DNA from 3 places in the Gordonia sp. QH-12 genome. Region 3 is predicted to be linked to each of the others. Evidence: predicted binding sites of a transcription regulator. Region 3 holds the regulator's gene; each other region holds the start of a gene.

Region 1 (5,296 bases), on a different contig from region 3:
GTACTCGAGCAGGCCGTCTGGATCGATGTCGTCATGAGGAAGAGTCACCTGACCAGGTTCTCATGACGTGGTCGGTTCGGTGTGCCGGGCCTGCGGATACAGTGACGCGGCCGACACCGACAGTCGTGCGGCCCGCAGAGAAGTGGGCGAGTACGCTATCCGCAGGCTCTGACACCTCTCGGCAATCCGAGGGCGGCTGCGGCGGAACCGAACCGGAGGTTCCGTCCGGGAAGTCGGTGCCACGATCCTCCAGTTCGAGTGAGATGCCTTACTTGCCTTACTTAAGGGCTTAACTATAGGACTGGGGTCTGACATTCGTCCGTTCGATCGACAGGTCTGGGGAGCTGTCGTCCTGGTGTACCGCGGGTGGTGACACCCGTGCCCCGATCACTTCGCCGATCGCTCGGCCCAGTCGCTCGACCGACTCCGGGTTGACCGCGAAGTGTCTGTCGAGCAGGACGTCGTTGCGGATCGCCACCGTGATCGCCTGGACACGCTGGTCGTTTCCGTACTGTGTCTGGGGCACGTACCGCCGCGGCTGCGGTATGTCGGGTCCGGCGGAGACCAACTCACCGAACGCGATGACCGCCGCATCGAGAAGCGCCGCCGGAGTGTGTGAAAAGTCGATGCCGCGACAGGCCTCGGGGTGTGGCTGCTGCTGGTCGTCGACCGGAGTCGACTCGTTCGGGTACGAACAGATGTCGACGATCACCGCGCAGCCGGTCGCGGTCAACCGCTCTTCGATCAGATCGGTCACCAGCCAGGCGTAGGGCTGGATGTGGTCGATCGGGTCCGCATCACCGGGCGGACGTGGTGCTTCTGGTAGCGGCGAGAGGTCGTTCACGATCAGGTGCGGACGAACCGCCGCGTGCGTCCGCGCGCACTTGGCCACCGATTCGGTTGCGGCGTCCAGGGACTCGAGTGGGATCGACGGTGCGATGGAGTGCGGCCGTGCGAGCTGAGCACGGCGGGCGACATGAAGCAGGACCGGCGAGTCGGGGTCGCCGTTGAGAATCGTTGCGCGAGGGGGCATGTTGGTCCTTCACACGTAGTGGCGCCGACGAACGGCACGTCCCCGCCCATGCGGCAACGTGACAGACAAGCACGGGCCTACGACAATCCGGATCCTCGATCTACACATGGCGGTCGGCTCAGGGTTGGCGGAAGTTCTCGCGATCATTCATGTCAGACCCTCCGGATAACATCGAATGCAAGTTCGATTCGAACGGAGGGGGATCAATGAACATCAAGGTCAGAGGTGATTCGGGATCCGCGTCGGCGGGCTCGTCGGTGGTGGTCGACGAGGGTGCGATCGTGATTCGGATCGGTCGTCCGGGAGCTACGGGAGAGTCGGCGGACTGCACCTCGCGGGCCGATCGTGCTGCTCTGCTCGGGTTCGCGGCGCGGGCGGACTGCTACCAGGGGCTGGTGTTGTGGCATCGCTACGAAGCGGTGCATGCACTGCTGCTAGCCAAGCAGGCTGAGTCCGATGGCCCGGCCGGCGGTGTCGAGTCGGGTGCCGACGCGTACACGCGGCTCTACGATCCGCTGTGCCAGGTCGCGGCGTCGTATGCGACGGTGGCGGGGGTGAGGCAGTGCACGGCCGAGCACTTCGTGGAGGCCGCAGTGGCGTGCATGGAGCGGATTCCGGCGGTGGGCCGGTTGATGCGTGACGGCCTGATCTGCCCGGCGTGGTTTCGTCGGGTGGTCGAGCAGACGGCGCTCGTCGACGATTCGGATCTGCTGGCGTTCATCGACGCCGAGATCGCGCACACGCTGTCCGTGGTGGGCAAGCTGTCGGCTGGCCGGGTGGAGGCTCTGGTGAGTTCGATTGTGGCTGAACATGATCCGGATGCGGTGACGCTGACCCGCGAGCAGGTGAAGCTCGCCAAGCAGGTGCGGGTGAACCCGCTCGGCGAGGGCGTGTCCGAGGTGATCGTGACGGCGTCGACCGAGGACGCGATGGTCGTGAAAGACGTGCTGGACGCGGTGATCGCCGGAGTGTGCTCGCACGATCCGCGGACTCGCGGTGAGCGTCGGTCGGCGGCAGCCGTCGCGCGTCTGGCGGGGACCGACTTCGTGTGCGAGTGCGGTCGGGACGATTGCACCGCCGAATTGTCGACGGAGGCGATTGCGTCGCGGTGCGCACGGGTGGTGCTGCACGTTGTGGTTCGCAAGGAGACTCTCGGAGGGGAGTCCGACACCCCGGCCTATCTTGACGGGTACGGTCCGATCTCCGCCGAGCACGCGCGGGAGCTGGCGGCTCGTCCGGACGCGGTTCGGCGAGAGGTGGATCTCGATGAGCTCGTCGGTCATCAGGCGCAGCCCGGCAACGCCTATCGGCCGACTGCGGCAGTGGATGCGGCGATGCGGGGTCTGTTCGGTACCTGCTCGTGGCCGGGATGTGAGCGGGCGGCGTGGAAGTCGGACCTGGACCACGTGTGCGAGTTCAACCACGCCGATCCGACTGCCGGCGGCCCGACGTGCGTGTGCAACCTGAATCCGAAGTGCCGCTTCCATCATGGTCTGAAGACGTTCGTCGGCGGATGGGTCGACGATCAGGTCGTGGACGCGAACGGTGTGATCTGGACTGAGGTCACCACGCCGGAGGGGTTCACGGTACGTCAGCGGGCGTTGAACATGTGGCTCCTGCCGGAGCTCGGCCACCTCACTTGCAGACACCCGGCGCCGACACGCCCAGGATCCGGACACGCCGGTGTTGCACCGGAACGACCGCGTACGCGAGTGGAGGCCAAGCATCAGTACCGGATGCGGCGGCGGGCGGCGAATCGTCGAGCTCGTGAGGTCGTGGAGGCTGTGGTGCCGACTGGGGCTTCGGTGACGGAGTGCGGGACTGCGTGGGGGACGGAGTGGGGTGAGCCCCAGTTCTGAGGGTGCGAGAACGCCGGCCGCGCCACCGAGCGGGCGGATGAACCGGTGTGTCATCGCGTTCGAGCTGATTGAGAATGCCGATCGTGGCGCCGGTCAGATCTGGGTGAGGGCACCGAGATGGCGGTCGACAGCCTCGATCGCGCCGGCCGCCGACAGCCCCCGCGGGTCGCTCAACAGATTCAGCAGGAGTCCGTCGATCAGGGCGACGGTGGTCCAGGCGGCTTGATCGGCGTCGAAGACCGTCACGTCCTGGCCGCGTTGCTGCGCGAGCCGGAAGGCGTCAGCGCAGAGCCGATGCTGTTCGGTGATGAGGTCGTGGCGGATGGCAGCGAGGGTCGGCTCCACCACCGCTCGCGTGCTGAACGCGAGGTACACCGAGGCCTCGCGGCGGCGCACGTCGTCGATAGGGAGGAACTCGAGGAGGGCGCGTCGCAACACGGCACCGACCGGCCCGTCGTACTCGATCGCGTCGACCCGGGCGGCGATCCGCCGGTTCACTTCGTCGAAGGCCATCGTCAGCATCTGTTCTTTGGAGTGGCAGTAGTACTGCACGGTGCCGATCGACACCGCGGCGGCGGAGGCGACTTCCCGCACGGTGACGCCCTCGGCGCCGCGTTCGGCGGCCAGCCGCAGCAGGGTGTCGAGGATGCGGTCGCGGACGGAGGCGTCGGACATGAGAACAGTGTAGCCGAGTATCTATACACTCGTATGATACGAGCGTATGATTCTAGTATGGCTGGCACGCGAGACCTGGTCCTCGACCGCCGCTCCGCATCACGGCGGAGGCGACGGCCCGGTCGCGCCGTCTGGCTCGCGGCTGCCGGATGGTTGGTGATCAACGCGGTGCTGATCGCGGTGGCCGGACGGCATCTGCCGCTGCACGCGAGCGAACTCGCCGAACCGCCCACCGCCCAGAAGGTGATCGGCACCGACCTGATGTATCTCGAGGTCTTCGCGCTGATGGTCGTCGTGCATCTGCTCACGCGCCATCGGAGGGTGCCCGACATCGCGACGCGGGCACCCGAGCGGACCAGGGCGCGCGCCGAGGTGGCCGCGACGCTCGGCTACGGCGTCGCGGGCATGGTCGGCGGCTTCCTGCTCGGGCGCGCCTTCGGCTGGCACGCCTTCAGCTTCCACCTCGACGGCATGGTGATCCGCACCGACCAGCCCGTGACGATTCCGGAGACGCTGAGCTGGGCGTTGTACAACCTCATCGTGTTCGCCGTGGTGCCGCTGATCGTCTTCCGGCGGCGGTACACCTCCGAGCAACTGAGTCTGACGTCGTCCGACCGCCGTGCCGACCTCCTGCTGATCGTCGTGGTCCTGCTCATCGAGTCGGCCGTGCAGTTGGCGGTGGCGGGATCGTCGTCGATCCTCGGACTGCCCGCGCATCAGGCACTGCTGGGCGCCCCGCTGACCCTCGTGCTGGGGTTGGCGGGCACAGCTCTGCCGACGATGGTCTTCATCTACTGCATCCTGACGCCGCGGTACCTGAAGCTGACCGGGTCGGTGCCCGCGACGGTGGTGCTCGGCGGTCTGACGTATGCGACCCTGCACTTCTTCGACGGATGGACCAACTTCGCCTCGCCGTCGGACGCACTCGTCTCAGTGCTGTACCTGTTCCTCTTCTACACCGGTCCGGGGATGTTCAAGACCTTCATCACCATCCGCAGCGCCAACGCGTGGACGCATCTGTGGGCCTACCACGCCATTGCACCGCACACCCTGCTCGATACGCCGATGTTCGTGAAGATCTTCGGGATCAGATGAGTTCGCGCTCGCGGCGATCGTTGCCGGTGGTACGGCAAGATGAACCCATGGACACTCGGCCGCCCCGGACAGCACCCGACGCCGGCCCGACCGGTCATCTCACGCTCGCCGGCGGGCCGGACGCCGTCGCGACGCTCGATGTGAAGCGCTCGAAGTTCCTCGCCGTGGTGCGCCGCGTGGACTCCGAAGCCGCGGCCCGCGAACTGATCGCCGAGCAGAGGCGCGCTCACCGCGACGCGCGGCACCACTGCTCGGCATTCGTGCTGGGAGCCAGAGGCGAGACGACCCGCACCAACGACGACGGCGAGCCGTCGGGCACCGCCGGCGGCCCGATGCTCGACGTGCTGGTGGGAGCCGGACTCAGCGATGTCTGCGCGGTGGTGGTGCGCTGGTTCGGCGGAACCCTCCTCGGCGCCGGCGGGCTCGTCCGCGCGTACGGCGACGCGGTGTCGCTGGCATTGCAGACGGCACCGCTGGTGCGCCGGGAGCCGCGCTCGCTGTGGCGGATCCGGCTGGCACACGCGGACGCGGGACGTGTCGAGGGGCTGCTCCGCTCGAAGGGCGCGCAGGTGATCGACACCGAGTACGGCGCCGACGTGACCCTGGTGGTCGCGGCCGAGGCCGACGACGTCGA
Region 2 (5,296 bases), 130 kb from region 3:
CGTCCTCCAGCTGCGCCGACAGGAAGTTGTAGCGTTCCTCGAGGGCGGCGAACTCCTCCAGGGCGAGCGGGTTCACGCGGCCGAGTGTCTTGAGGTCCTTCTCCGCCTTGCGCGCACGCATCTCCTGGGTGGCGCGGTCGAACGGCATCGGCGCGGGGGCCACCACTTGTTCGCCGCGAGCCTTGGCGTCCTCGTACTCGCGCACCTCCAGATCCGACGGCGGCATCGGGACATCCGGTCCGTACTCGGCCACCAGGTCGTCCGGCGCGATCGCGAACTGTTCGAGCACCTGCTCCTCGAGCTGTTCGATGCGCAAGGCGGCCTGCGCTCTGGCGAGTTCGTCGCGGTGGACGGCGTCGCGCAGTTTGTTCATCACCGTGCTGAGCTGGTCCACCTGCGCCCGCAGGGCGTCCACCTCGGCCGTGCGCTGGGAACGGATGGCTTCGAGTTCGTCGCGAGCCTGCGCCGCGTCGGTCACGGCCGCGGCCACCGCGTCCGCGAGTCGTTCTCCGGTGTCGGCCACCGCACTCGCCACGCCGGCCGCGTACTTGCGGAGAGCGTCCTGGCGCCGCTGGCGCTCCCGATTGGCCCGCTCGTTGGCCGCCGCGCGACGCAGACTCTCGGCCTTGCCGCGCACCGACGCCAGGCGTTCCTCGGCGGTCCGCAGTGTCAGACGCGTCTCGACCTCGGCGGACCGAGCGGACGCGACTTCCGCCGCGGCGGCATCGCGCATCGCTCTGTCGCCGTCGGCGACCGGCTCTTCGGCTGCACCGTCGACGGCGCGGGCCAGGCGCTCCTCCACCTCGGTGAGCTTCTCGAGATTCTCCGCGCGGCCCTGTTCGACGAAGTTGCGTTGCCGCACGAGCCGGTCGGCCTCATCCCGTGCAGCACGGATGTCCGAACCGAGACGCCCGAGCGACTCGTAGGCCGCCCCGAGGTTCGCGTCGGACTCGTGGAGGGCAGCGAGCGCCCCCTCGGCGTCCTCACGCGCCCGTTCCTGTTCGGCGATGGCCGCGGCCAGCTCCGATTCCAGACGCAGTGCCGTCTCCTCGGCGGCCGCGAGGTCGTGTGTCGCGGTATCGATCGCGGACTGCACCTCGATGGTCGACGGCCGTCGTGCGGATCCGCCCTCCACGCTGGCCGAGGAGATGCGGTCGCCGTCGCGCGTGACGCCGACCACTCCGAGCTCACGGGCCAGGTCCAGCCCGGTCTCGGGATCGTCGACGACGATCGTCTCGGCGAGCAGCACGTCGAGCGCGCCCGCCACCTCGTCGGGTGCGGTGACCAGGTCACGGGCCCACACCGCACCGTCGGGCAGCGACGGCCGACGGTCGGGGTCGACGCCGGGCAGTCCCCCGACGATGAGGGCCGCTCGCCCGCCGTCGCCGCTGCGCAGTTCGCGCAGGGCCCGCACCGCGGCGAGCGCGTCGACCGTCGTGATCGCATCGGCGGCCGGCCCCAGCGCTCCCGCCATGGCGGCTTCGTAGCCCGGCTTCACCGTCAGCAGCTCCGACAGCGGCACGAGGACGCCCTCGGTTCCGCGTTCGATCAGCCAGGCCCCGCCGTCACCGCGTTCCAGACCGACCGAGAGCGCTTCGATCCGCGCGCTGAGCGACGCGATCGATCTGGCGGTCTCGCGCTCACTCTGGCGGAGCCGTTCGACGGTCGCGGAGGCCTCGGCCAGCGCCGCCGCACATCGTTCGTGGTGCTCGTCGAGGCCGCGTTCGGCGTCCTCGAGGATCCTGACCCGCGCCACCTCCTGATCGAGGGCCGCCTGCGCGGTGTCGGCCCGCTCGGCGGCCGCCTCGATCGACGCCGTCAGCCGGGCGGTCTCGGCGTCCACCGACTCCACCTTGGTTCGCAGGTTCGCGGCCTCGCCCTCCAACCGCGCCAGACCCTCGCGGCGGTCGGCGACGGCCTGCACCGCGGCCAGGTGCGCGCGCTCGGCCTCGTTGGCCACCTGCTCGGCGGCCTGCAGCGCGGCGGTCGCGTACTCCAGCCGCTCGGCGGCCTCCTCGACCGCCTCGGTGTGCTCGGCCTCGGTCATCGCAGCGCGTTCGGCCTGCCGTTCCAGTTCCTCGGGATCGGGACCGGAGTTGGCGACGCTCGGCGAGGCCAGGTTCGCCGCGCGTTCACCGGCGAGCCGCAACGTGCCGCCGACCCGCTCCGACAGTGCGCCGAGTTGGTAGAAGACGCGTCCGGCCTCACTCGCCGCGGGCGCCACCTGCGCCAGATGCTCCTGTGCTGCCGACAGCGCCTCCGTGGCGGCGTCCAGCGCGGCCGCCACCTCGTCCTGCTGTCGCCGGACGTCGGCCTCCACGGCGCTGTGCTGCGCCATCTCCTCGCGTCGCTTCACGAGGTCGTCGGCGGCCAGCCGCAAGCGGGCGTCGCGCAGATCGGCCTGGACGGTCGCCGCGCGCCGCGCCACCTCGGCCTGCCGGCCGAGCGGCTTGAGCTGGCGGCGGAGTTCCGTCGTCAGATCGGTGAGACGGTCCAGGTTGGCGGCCATCGCGTCGAGTTTGCGGACCGCCTTCTCCTTGCGGCGACGGTGCTTGAGGACCCCGGCGGCCTCCTCGATGAACGCGCGCCGTTCCTCCGGCCGGGCCTCCAGGATCGCCGCCAGCCGGCCCTGCCCCAGGATGACGTGCATCTCGCGGCCGATGCCCGAATCGGACAGCAGTTCCTGAACGTCCATCAGGCGGCACGAATTGCCGTTGATCTCGTACTCGCCCGCGCCGTCGCGGAACATGCGCCGCGTCACCGACACCTCGGAGTACTCGATCGGCAGCGCGCCGTCCGAGTTGTCGATGGTCAGGGTCACTTCGGCGCGGCCCAGCGGGGCGCGACCGGAGGTCCCGGCGAAAATGACGTCGGCCATCTTTCCGCCGCGCAGGGCCTTGGCCCCCTGCTCCCCCATCACCCAGGTCAGGGCGTCGACGACATTCGACTTGCCCGACCCGTTGGGCCCCACCACACACGTGATGCCGGGCTCGAACCGCAGCGTCGTCGACGACGCGAACGATTTGAACCCTTTCAGGGTGAGGCTCTTCAAGTGCACGACCTGACAGCCTACCCGGATCAGCGCTCGACGAAGCCCGTCAAACCACCGCGTGCCGCCTCGAAGGACTCCACCACCAGATCGACTCGGCCGGGGGTGTCGGACGAGCGCAGCGCGGCCAGCAGTGCCGTCAGCGATTCATGCGGACCTTCGGCGACCACGAGCACCCGACCGTCGGGCTGGTTCGAGGCGTATCCCACCAGACCGAGTTCCAGCGCTCGCGACCGGGTCCACCAGCGGAATCCGACGCCTTGGACTCGCCCGTGCACCCACGCGGTGAGGCGCTGCATCACTCGGTCTCCATGGTGAGCGAGACCTGAGTTCCCGCCTTCAGGGTGCGGCCGACCGTGCAGACCTTGTCGATGGCGCGCTCGACGACCACGAGCAGGCGCTCGGCGGCCTCCGGGTCGAGTTCGGAGAGGTCCACTTCCAGGACCTCGTCCAGCTGCGGGTACCGCTCGTTCTCCCGGTCGGCGTCGCCCGAGACCCGCACGGTGGCGTCGTAGTCGTCGCCCAGTCGGCGCGAGAGCGGCCGGTCCGACGACATCCCCGTGCACGCGGCGAGTGCGATCTTCATGAGTTCACCCGGGGTGAAGACGCCCTCGACGTCCTCCGAGCCGATGAGGACCTGCGCCCCGCGCGAGCTCTGCCCGGTGTACCTCCGGGTTCCGGTCCGCTGGACCCACAGTTCAGTCATGTCGTCGTGCCTTTCATCTGCCGTTCGTGGAGGTGTTCACGTCTCGGTGTTCACGCCTCCCCCGGTCGAACGCCGCCGGCCTCGCAGACCTTCCCGGCCGTCGGCGTTCCAAGACTGTTCAACCTACCGGGTGGCCGGCTCGCCCTGCGGATCGGCTTGAGGACGTCGACGAGAGCGCGTCGCCGAGAACGGTGCGCTGAATCCGCCTCGTTCCGTTCGAGTGATTTGTCAGACCCTGCCGATATCATCGAATGTAAGTTCGAGGCACTCGAAGGGGAGGCGTGAACATGCAGGTGAGGGAGCATTCCGGCTCGTCGGTGGTGGTCGACGACGGGTCGATCGTGATCCGGATCGGATGTCCGGCAGGTTCGACCGACGGGTCCGGTTCGGATGCGGCTGCGGTGTCGCGGGCTGATCGTGCCGCGTTGTTGACCTTCGCAGCGCGGGCTGACTGCTATCAGGGGTTGGTGATGTGGCATCGCTATCAGGCGGTGTACTCGCTGTATCGGGCGAAGCAAGCGGAATTAGAGGCCGACGCGTCGGTCGATGCGTACACGCGGTTGTTTGATCCGCAGTGCCAGATGGCGGCCTCGTATGCGACAGCGGCCGGGGTCCGGCAGTACGCGGGTGAGTTGTTCGTCGATCGGGCGATCGCGTGTTTCGAGCGGATTCCGTCGATCGGCCGACTGATGCGCTACGGGGTTCTCACTCCGGGGTGGTTCGTTCGAGCCGTGGAGCAGACCGCGTTGGTCGACGACGGCGACCTGCTCGCCTTCATTGATGCGGAGATCGCACATCGTCTGGCCGGAATGGGTGGACTGTCGGCGAACCGGGTGGAGTCGACCGTCGCCGCGATCGTGGCCGAGCACGACCCGGACGCCGCGACCCTGACTCGTGAGCAGGTCGCGTCGAGCAAGAAGGTGTCGGTGACGCCGGTCGCCGACGGCGTGTCGGAGATGGTGATCGTCGGCTCCACCGAGGACGCGGCGATCTCCCTCGGGGCGATCAACGCGCTCGCCGACGGCGTGTGCCCGTTCGACCCGCGAACCAAGCAGGCCCGCCGGTCCGACGCCGCTACCGCACTGCTGCAGCAGAGCCAGTTCACCTGCCTGTGCGAGCGGGACGACTGCGTCTCGGAGTTGGCGCCCGCGCAGATCGACGCGCGGCGCGCCCAGGTGATGGTTCACGTCGTGGTGCGCAAGGAGGCGCTCGACGGCGTGTCGCAGCTACCGGCGTACGAGGATGGCGTCGGTCCGATCTCCGCCCGCCACGCCCGGGAGTTGGTGCGTCGTCCCGACGCGGTGATTCGCGAGTTGGATCTGGACACGGTGATCGCCGACTGCATGCGACACGCCGGTCGGTACCGCCCCTCGGCGGCGGTCGACACAGCCGTCCGCGCCCTGTTCGGCACCTGCACCGTCGCCGGCTGCGACCGCCCGGCGTGGAAGTCCGACCTCGATCACGTCGTCGAATTCGACCACCGCGATCCGGGCAACGGCGGGCCGACGTGCGTGTGCAATCTGAATCCGAAGTGCCGTTTC
Region 3 (5,296 bases):
CGTCGGCGTCGGGTGTCGACAGACCGTGCTCGAGCGACAGACCGTTGGTGCCGAGGAAGCCGACCGACGCACGGATGCGCGAGAGTCGCTCGATCGCGTCGGCGCCGACGGAGGCACCGGTCTTGGGCCGGAGTCTGCCGCCGGTCAGCAGCACCCCGGAGCCGGGCAACTCCGCCACCACCTCGGCGATCTGCACGCTGTTGGTGACGCAGGTCAAGCGGGCGTCGACGGGGATGGATAGAGCCAACTGCAGAGTGGTGGTCCCGGCGTCGATCACGATGGAACCGCCGTCGGCGGGCAGGAATGCCAGCGCAGCGGCACCGATGGCGCTCTTCTCGCCTCGGTGGGTCTCCTCCCGAACCACCAGATCAGGTTCGTCGACCACTGCGGCGACGTCGAGGCGTACGGCTCCGCCGTGGACGCGCACCAGATGGCCGCTGCGAGCGAGAATAGCCAGGTCGCGGCGCACGGTCTCGCCGGTCACGGAGAAGCGCGCGGCGAGATCGGCTACGGAGACGCGGCCGCGCAGGCGGACCTCGTTCGCGATCGCCGACTGGCGTTCCTCCGCGTACATCTGCTCTCCCGACTGTCCGATCTCATGCAACGATGGGGATCGTGCAAAGATGTGGATCTGTGTTGATTTGGTTGGTTACGCATCTTTGTTTACATGGGTACGTGTTGACACGTCAAGGACTTTCTGTAATCTTTCTCACATGACCGAGGTGACTTCTCCCGTGCCTGCCGAGAACCCGTTCCGCGCCGACGTCATCGTCTCCGGTACTCCGGTGGTCGGTGGCCTCGCGTACGGACCGATCATCAGACCCGCACCGCGACCCGGCTTCGACGCCATCGACGACTCTCCCGTTCCGGAGGAGCTCCGCGACGCAGAGATGGAGCGTTTCACCGCCGCCGCCGGAGTGGTGGCCGACCGGCTGGCCGACCGGGCCTCCCACAGCACCGGCGTCGCGGCCGAGGTCCTGACTGCCACGGCCGGTCTCGCGCGCGATCGCGGGTGGGCGACGGCCGCGGGCAAGTCGATTGCGCAGGGCGTTCGAGCGCCGCTCGCCGCGATCGCGGCCACCGAGCAGTTCGTGGAGATGTTCACCAAGCTCGGCGGCCTCATGGCTGAACGGGTCACCGATCTGTTGGACGTCCGAGACCGCGTCGTCGCCGAACTCCTCGGGCTCTCGGAGCCGGGCATCCCCGTGCCGGACGTACCGTCGATTCTGCTCGCCGACGACCTCGCGCCCGCCGACACCGCGGGTCTGGACCCGGCACGCGTCATCGGGCTGGGCATGCGGCTCGGCGGCCCCAGCAGCCACACGGCGATCATTGCTCGCCAACTCGGTATTCCGTGCGTGGTCGCCGCCGCTGAACTCGATGAGATCCCCTCCGGAGCCATGGGCTACGTGGACGGGGACGCGGGAACGGTGGGGGCCGCCCCGGACGCCGGACTCATCTCGGACGCCGTGACGGCCGCGGCGACGCGGGCGGCCGAGACGGCGGCCTGGCGCGGGCCGGGCCGCACGGCGGACGGGCACGCGGTCGCGATCCTGGCCAACGTGGCCGACGGCGTGTCCGCTCGGTCGGCGGCGCAGGCGCCGGTGGAGGGCGTCGGACTGTTCCGAACCGAACTGGCCTTCCTGGACCGCGCGGCCGAGCCCACCGTCGCCCAGCAGGTAGAGCTCTACCGGGAGGTGATCGACGCCTTTCCCGGGCGCAAGGTGGTGATCCGCACCCTCGACGCGGGCTCGGACAAGCCACTGAAGTTCGTCGCCCACTCCGACGAGCCGAATCCGGCGATGGGAGTCCGCGGCAACCGCATCGTGCAGACGTATCCGGACATCCGCAACAACCAGCTCGATGCGCTGGCGGAGGCGGCGCGCGACGACGGCCGTGCGACGCCGTGGGTGATGGCACCGATGATCGCCACGGTCGACGAGGCGCGCGAATTCGCCGCGCGGGTTCGGGAACGCGGTCTGGTGCCGGGGGTGATGATCGAGGTGCCGTCGGCGGCGATCCTCGCCGACGCGATCCTCGCCGAAGTGGACTTCGTCTCGATCGGCACCAACGACCTGACCCAGTACACGATGGCGGCGGACCGGATGTCGCCGGAGCTGGCGGCGCTCACCGACCCGTGGCAGCCGGCGGTACTCGCGCTGATACAGCGGGTCGGGGACGCCGGTCGGGACCAGGGCAAGCCCGTGGGCGTATGCGGCGAGGCGGCTGCCGATCCGTTGCTGGCATGTGTGCTGGTCGGGATGGGTGTGACGTCGTTGTCGTCCGCGCCTGCGGCGTCGGCCGCGGTGGGACTGAAGCTGGGTACCGTCACCATGGATCAGTGCCGCGATGCGGCGTCCGCCGCGATCGCCGCGACGAGTCCGTCACAGGCGCGCGAGGCGGTTCGCGCGGTTCTGGCCGGCGAGGTGTGATGTCCCGCTGAGGCCGGCCGGGCGCCTCAGATACGGCGCATCACCGTGACGACCTTGCCGAGGATGGCGGCGTCGTCGCCGGGGATGGGCTCGAAATGCTCGTTGTGCGGCATGAGCCAGACGTGACCGTCGGTGCGCTTGAAGGTCTTCACGGTGGCTTCGCCGTCGATCATCGCGGCGACGATGTCACCGTTCTCCGCCACGTTCTGCTGGCGCACGACCACCCAGTCGCCGTCGCAGATCGCCGCGTCGATCATCGATTCGCCGACCACGCGAAGCATGAACAGGGAACCGTCGCCGACCAGTTCGCGCGGCATCGGGAAGACCTCCTCCACGGCCTGTTCGGCGAGAATCGGTCCGCCGGCGGCGATCCGGCCGAGCACCGGAACGAAGGTCGGCGTGGGGAGTGACTCTCCGTCGGCCTCGGCACCGCCCGAGGGCGGTGTCCGCTGATCGTCCCGAACGTTCACCGCACGCGGACGGTGCGGATCGCGCTTGAGAAGGCCGCGGCGCTCGAGCGTGCGGAGCTGATGGGCCACCGACGACGTGGAGGTGAGTCCGACGGCCTCGCCGATCTCACGGATGCTCGGCGGGTAGCCGCGCTCGCGGACCGACTGACGGATGACCTCGAGCACCTCGCGCTGACGCTGGGTCAATGAGGCCTCGAGCGTCGCGGTGGAGAGCATCGGATCGGGCGTGTCGGTCACGGTCGGGCCTTTCGTCAGCTGTGTTCGATCGATGGTCCAAAGGCTAGTTGAGTAGGTCACAAAACTCAAACAATTGTTCGACGCGTGTCGGCGTTTGTCGGACCCCTCGTGTTAACTATCGAACAAGAGTTCTTCGAACACGCGATCGATTGGAGACGAGTCATGAGCACGAGGACGGCACCCGCCCCGACCGGACGCGCCACCGCTGTGCGCTCCACCGCTGCGCACTCCACCGCTGCGCACTCCACTGCTGCGCACTCCACTGCTGTGCACTCCACTGCTGTGCACTCCACTGCGTCGGCGATGACCTGCGACATCCCGGTGGTCCGTGGCTCGCTGGTCCGTGATCGGGGAGTACGCGGAGCGGGGCGAGGCGACTCGAGCGGAACGTGCTTCCCGACCGGCCGCCCCGAGCGGCGTCGCCCGGTCGCGGACCGGCGAGTGATGTTCGATGCGCCGCCGGCCGGCCGGACCGCGCTGTCGCCCGCGGTGTACCGCAGGCGCCGGTGGGCCGGGGCCGCGGTGGTCGGCGGCACCCTCGCCGGCATGGTGTGGCTGCTCGCCCTCGTCGGAGCGGGCTACCAGGATGCGGCGACGCCGGAGTCGCCGGCGGCGACGCACGTGGTGTACGTCCGGTCGGGGGAGTCGCTCACCGCGCTCGCTGAGCGGATCGCTCCGGAGTTGCCGTCCGCGGGCGTCATCGCCCAGCTGCGCGACCTGAACGGCCTCGAGACATCGGGACTGCATGTCGGACAAGCGCTTATCGCCCCGCAGTACGGCTGAGGCGGGCGGGTATTGTCATGGCATGCGCTGCCCGTTCTGCAAGAACGACGACACCCGTGTCGTCGACTCCCGAGTCGCCGACGACGGCCAGGTGATCCGTCGCCGCAGGTCGTGCAATGAATGCGGGCGGCGGTTCAGCACGGTCGAGACGGCTGTGCTGTCCGTGGTGAAGCGCAACGGCATCTCCGAGCCCTTCAGTCGCGAGAAGGTGATGCAGGGCGTGCGCCGCGCCTGCCAGGGCCGTCAGGTGGACGAGGACGCACTGGCGAAGCTTGCGGTGCAGGTGGAGGACACCGTGCGCTCGTCGGGTTCGGCCGAGATACCGAGCAATGAGGTCGGTCTCGCGATCCTCGGTCCGCTGCGCGACCTCGACGAGGTGGCCTATCTGCGGTTCGCCTCGGTCTACCGGTCGTTCGAGTCGGCCGACGACTTCCAGCGCGAGATCGATTCGCTGCGCCGCGACCGTCACTGACACTCACGGCACCGGCGCCACCGGTCCGAGCAGTCAGCCACCGCCCCGAGCAGTCAGCTGAACTTGTCGATCGCCTTGATTATCCGCTGCTCGGAGACTGGACCGTTGGTGCCGAGCTGCTGAGCGAACAGGCTCACGCGGAGTTCCTCCAGGCGCCACTGCACCAACTCGTTCAGCGCCTCGTGGCGTGCGGCCGGAAGCTGGGCGAGGCGCCTATTCCAGACCGCCACCACCCTGTCGATGGCGCCCATCGCCTCGTTGTCCCGGCCGGCGGCGGTGTTGAGGGACTCGAGGCGCAGCCGCGCGGCGGTCAGATAGCGCGGCAGCGAGCGCAGATGCTCCAATGCCGTCGCGCCGACGAAGCCGTCGAAGATCAGATCGTTGACCTGATCGGAGACGTCGTCGGCGGCGAGAGTCCCGGACCGGGCGTCGACGGCCCGGCGCACCGGGGAGTATTCGGCGAGCGCCGCGACGGCGGCGTCGAAGTACTCGGGTGCGCGCGACCGGATCACCGGCCCCAGCCGCGCCGAGAGCGCGCCGAAGTCACCGGGACTGCGCAGGGCGGCCAACTCCGGCTCCCGTGCCAGGGTGTCGGTGACCGCCCGTGCCGTGCAGTCGGCCAGCAACGCGTCCACGTCCGGATACGGGCTCTGGCTCAGCGCGAGCTTGGCCGGCGGCGGCAGAGTCGACGCCAGCTTGCGGCTGGGCGGCGCGATCGCGAGTCGCAGGAGTTCTCCGGCGGCGGCGGCGATGCCGGCGTCGCGCTCGGTGGAGGTGGCGGCCTTCGCGATGCGTACGCCCTGTCCCGGCACGGTCGCGAGCGTGGGATAGCGGGTGATCGTCTGTCCCGCAACGGTCGCCGTCTCGGAGTCGGCGAGGGTGCCCAGACCGTCGGCGGTCCA

What was found. Region 3 encodes LexA, which represses DNA repair genes until DNA is damaged. Its sites were predicted from a motif close to CGAACANNTGTTCG; they were not measured.
Region 1: Y710_RS04680 (DUF222 domain-containing protein) is a predicted target of LexA. The motif match lies at 1,206-1,219, and genes of this name have one in related genera.
Region 2: Y710_RS05775 (DUF222 domain-containing protein) is a predicted target of LexA. The motif match lies at 4,004-4,017, and genes of this name have one in related genera.

The regions. Positions count from the first base shown of each region.
Region 1 is NZ_KQ969285.1:8,635-13,930, forward strand. Features, by position in the region: gene Y710_RS04670 (pyridoxal-phosphate-dependent aminotransferase family protein) at 1-48, opposite strand, end outside; gene Y710_RS04675 (N-formylglutamate amidohydrolase) at 290-1,033, opposite strand; gene Y710_RS04680 (DUF222 domain-containing protein) at 1,240-2,892, shown strand; gene Y710_RS04685 (TetR/AcrR family transcriptional regulator) at 2,986-3,567, opposite strand; gene Y710_RS04690 (hypothetical protein) at 3,625-4,662, shown strand; gene Y710_RS04695 (IMPACT family protein) at 4,710-5,296, shown strand, end outside.
Region 2 is NZ_KQ969286.1:821-6,116, reverse strand. Features, by position in the region: gene smc (chromosome segregation protein SMC) at 1-3,058, opposite strand, end outside; gene Y710_RS05785 (acylphosphatase) at 3,079-3,348, opposite strand; gene Y710_RS05780 (OsmC family protein) at 3,348-3,755, opposite strand; gene Y710_RS05775 (DUF222 domain-containing protein) at 4,037-5,296, shown strand, end outside.
Region 3 is NZ_KQ969286.1:134,826-140,121, forward strand. Features, by position in the region: gene Y710_RS06420 (DeoR/GlpR family DNA-binding transcription regulator) at 1-574, opposite strand, end outside; gene Y710_RS06425 (putative PEP-binding protein) at 714-2,432, shown strand; gene lexA (transcriptional repressor LexA) at 2,459-3,118, opposite strand; gene Y710_RS19055 (LysM peptidoglycan-binding domain-containing protein) at 3,302-3,922, shown strand; gene nrdR (transcriptional regulator NrdR) at 3,945-4,394, shown strand; gene hrpA (ATP-dependent RNA helicase HrpA) at 4,448-5,296, opposite strand, start outside.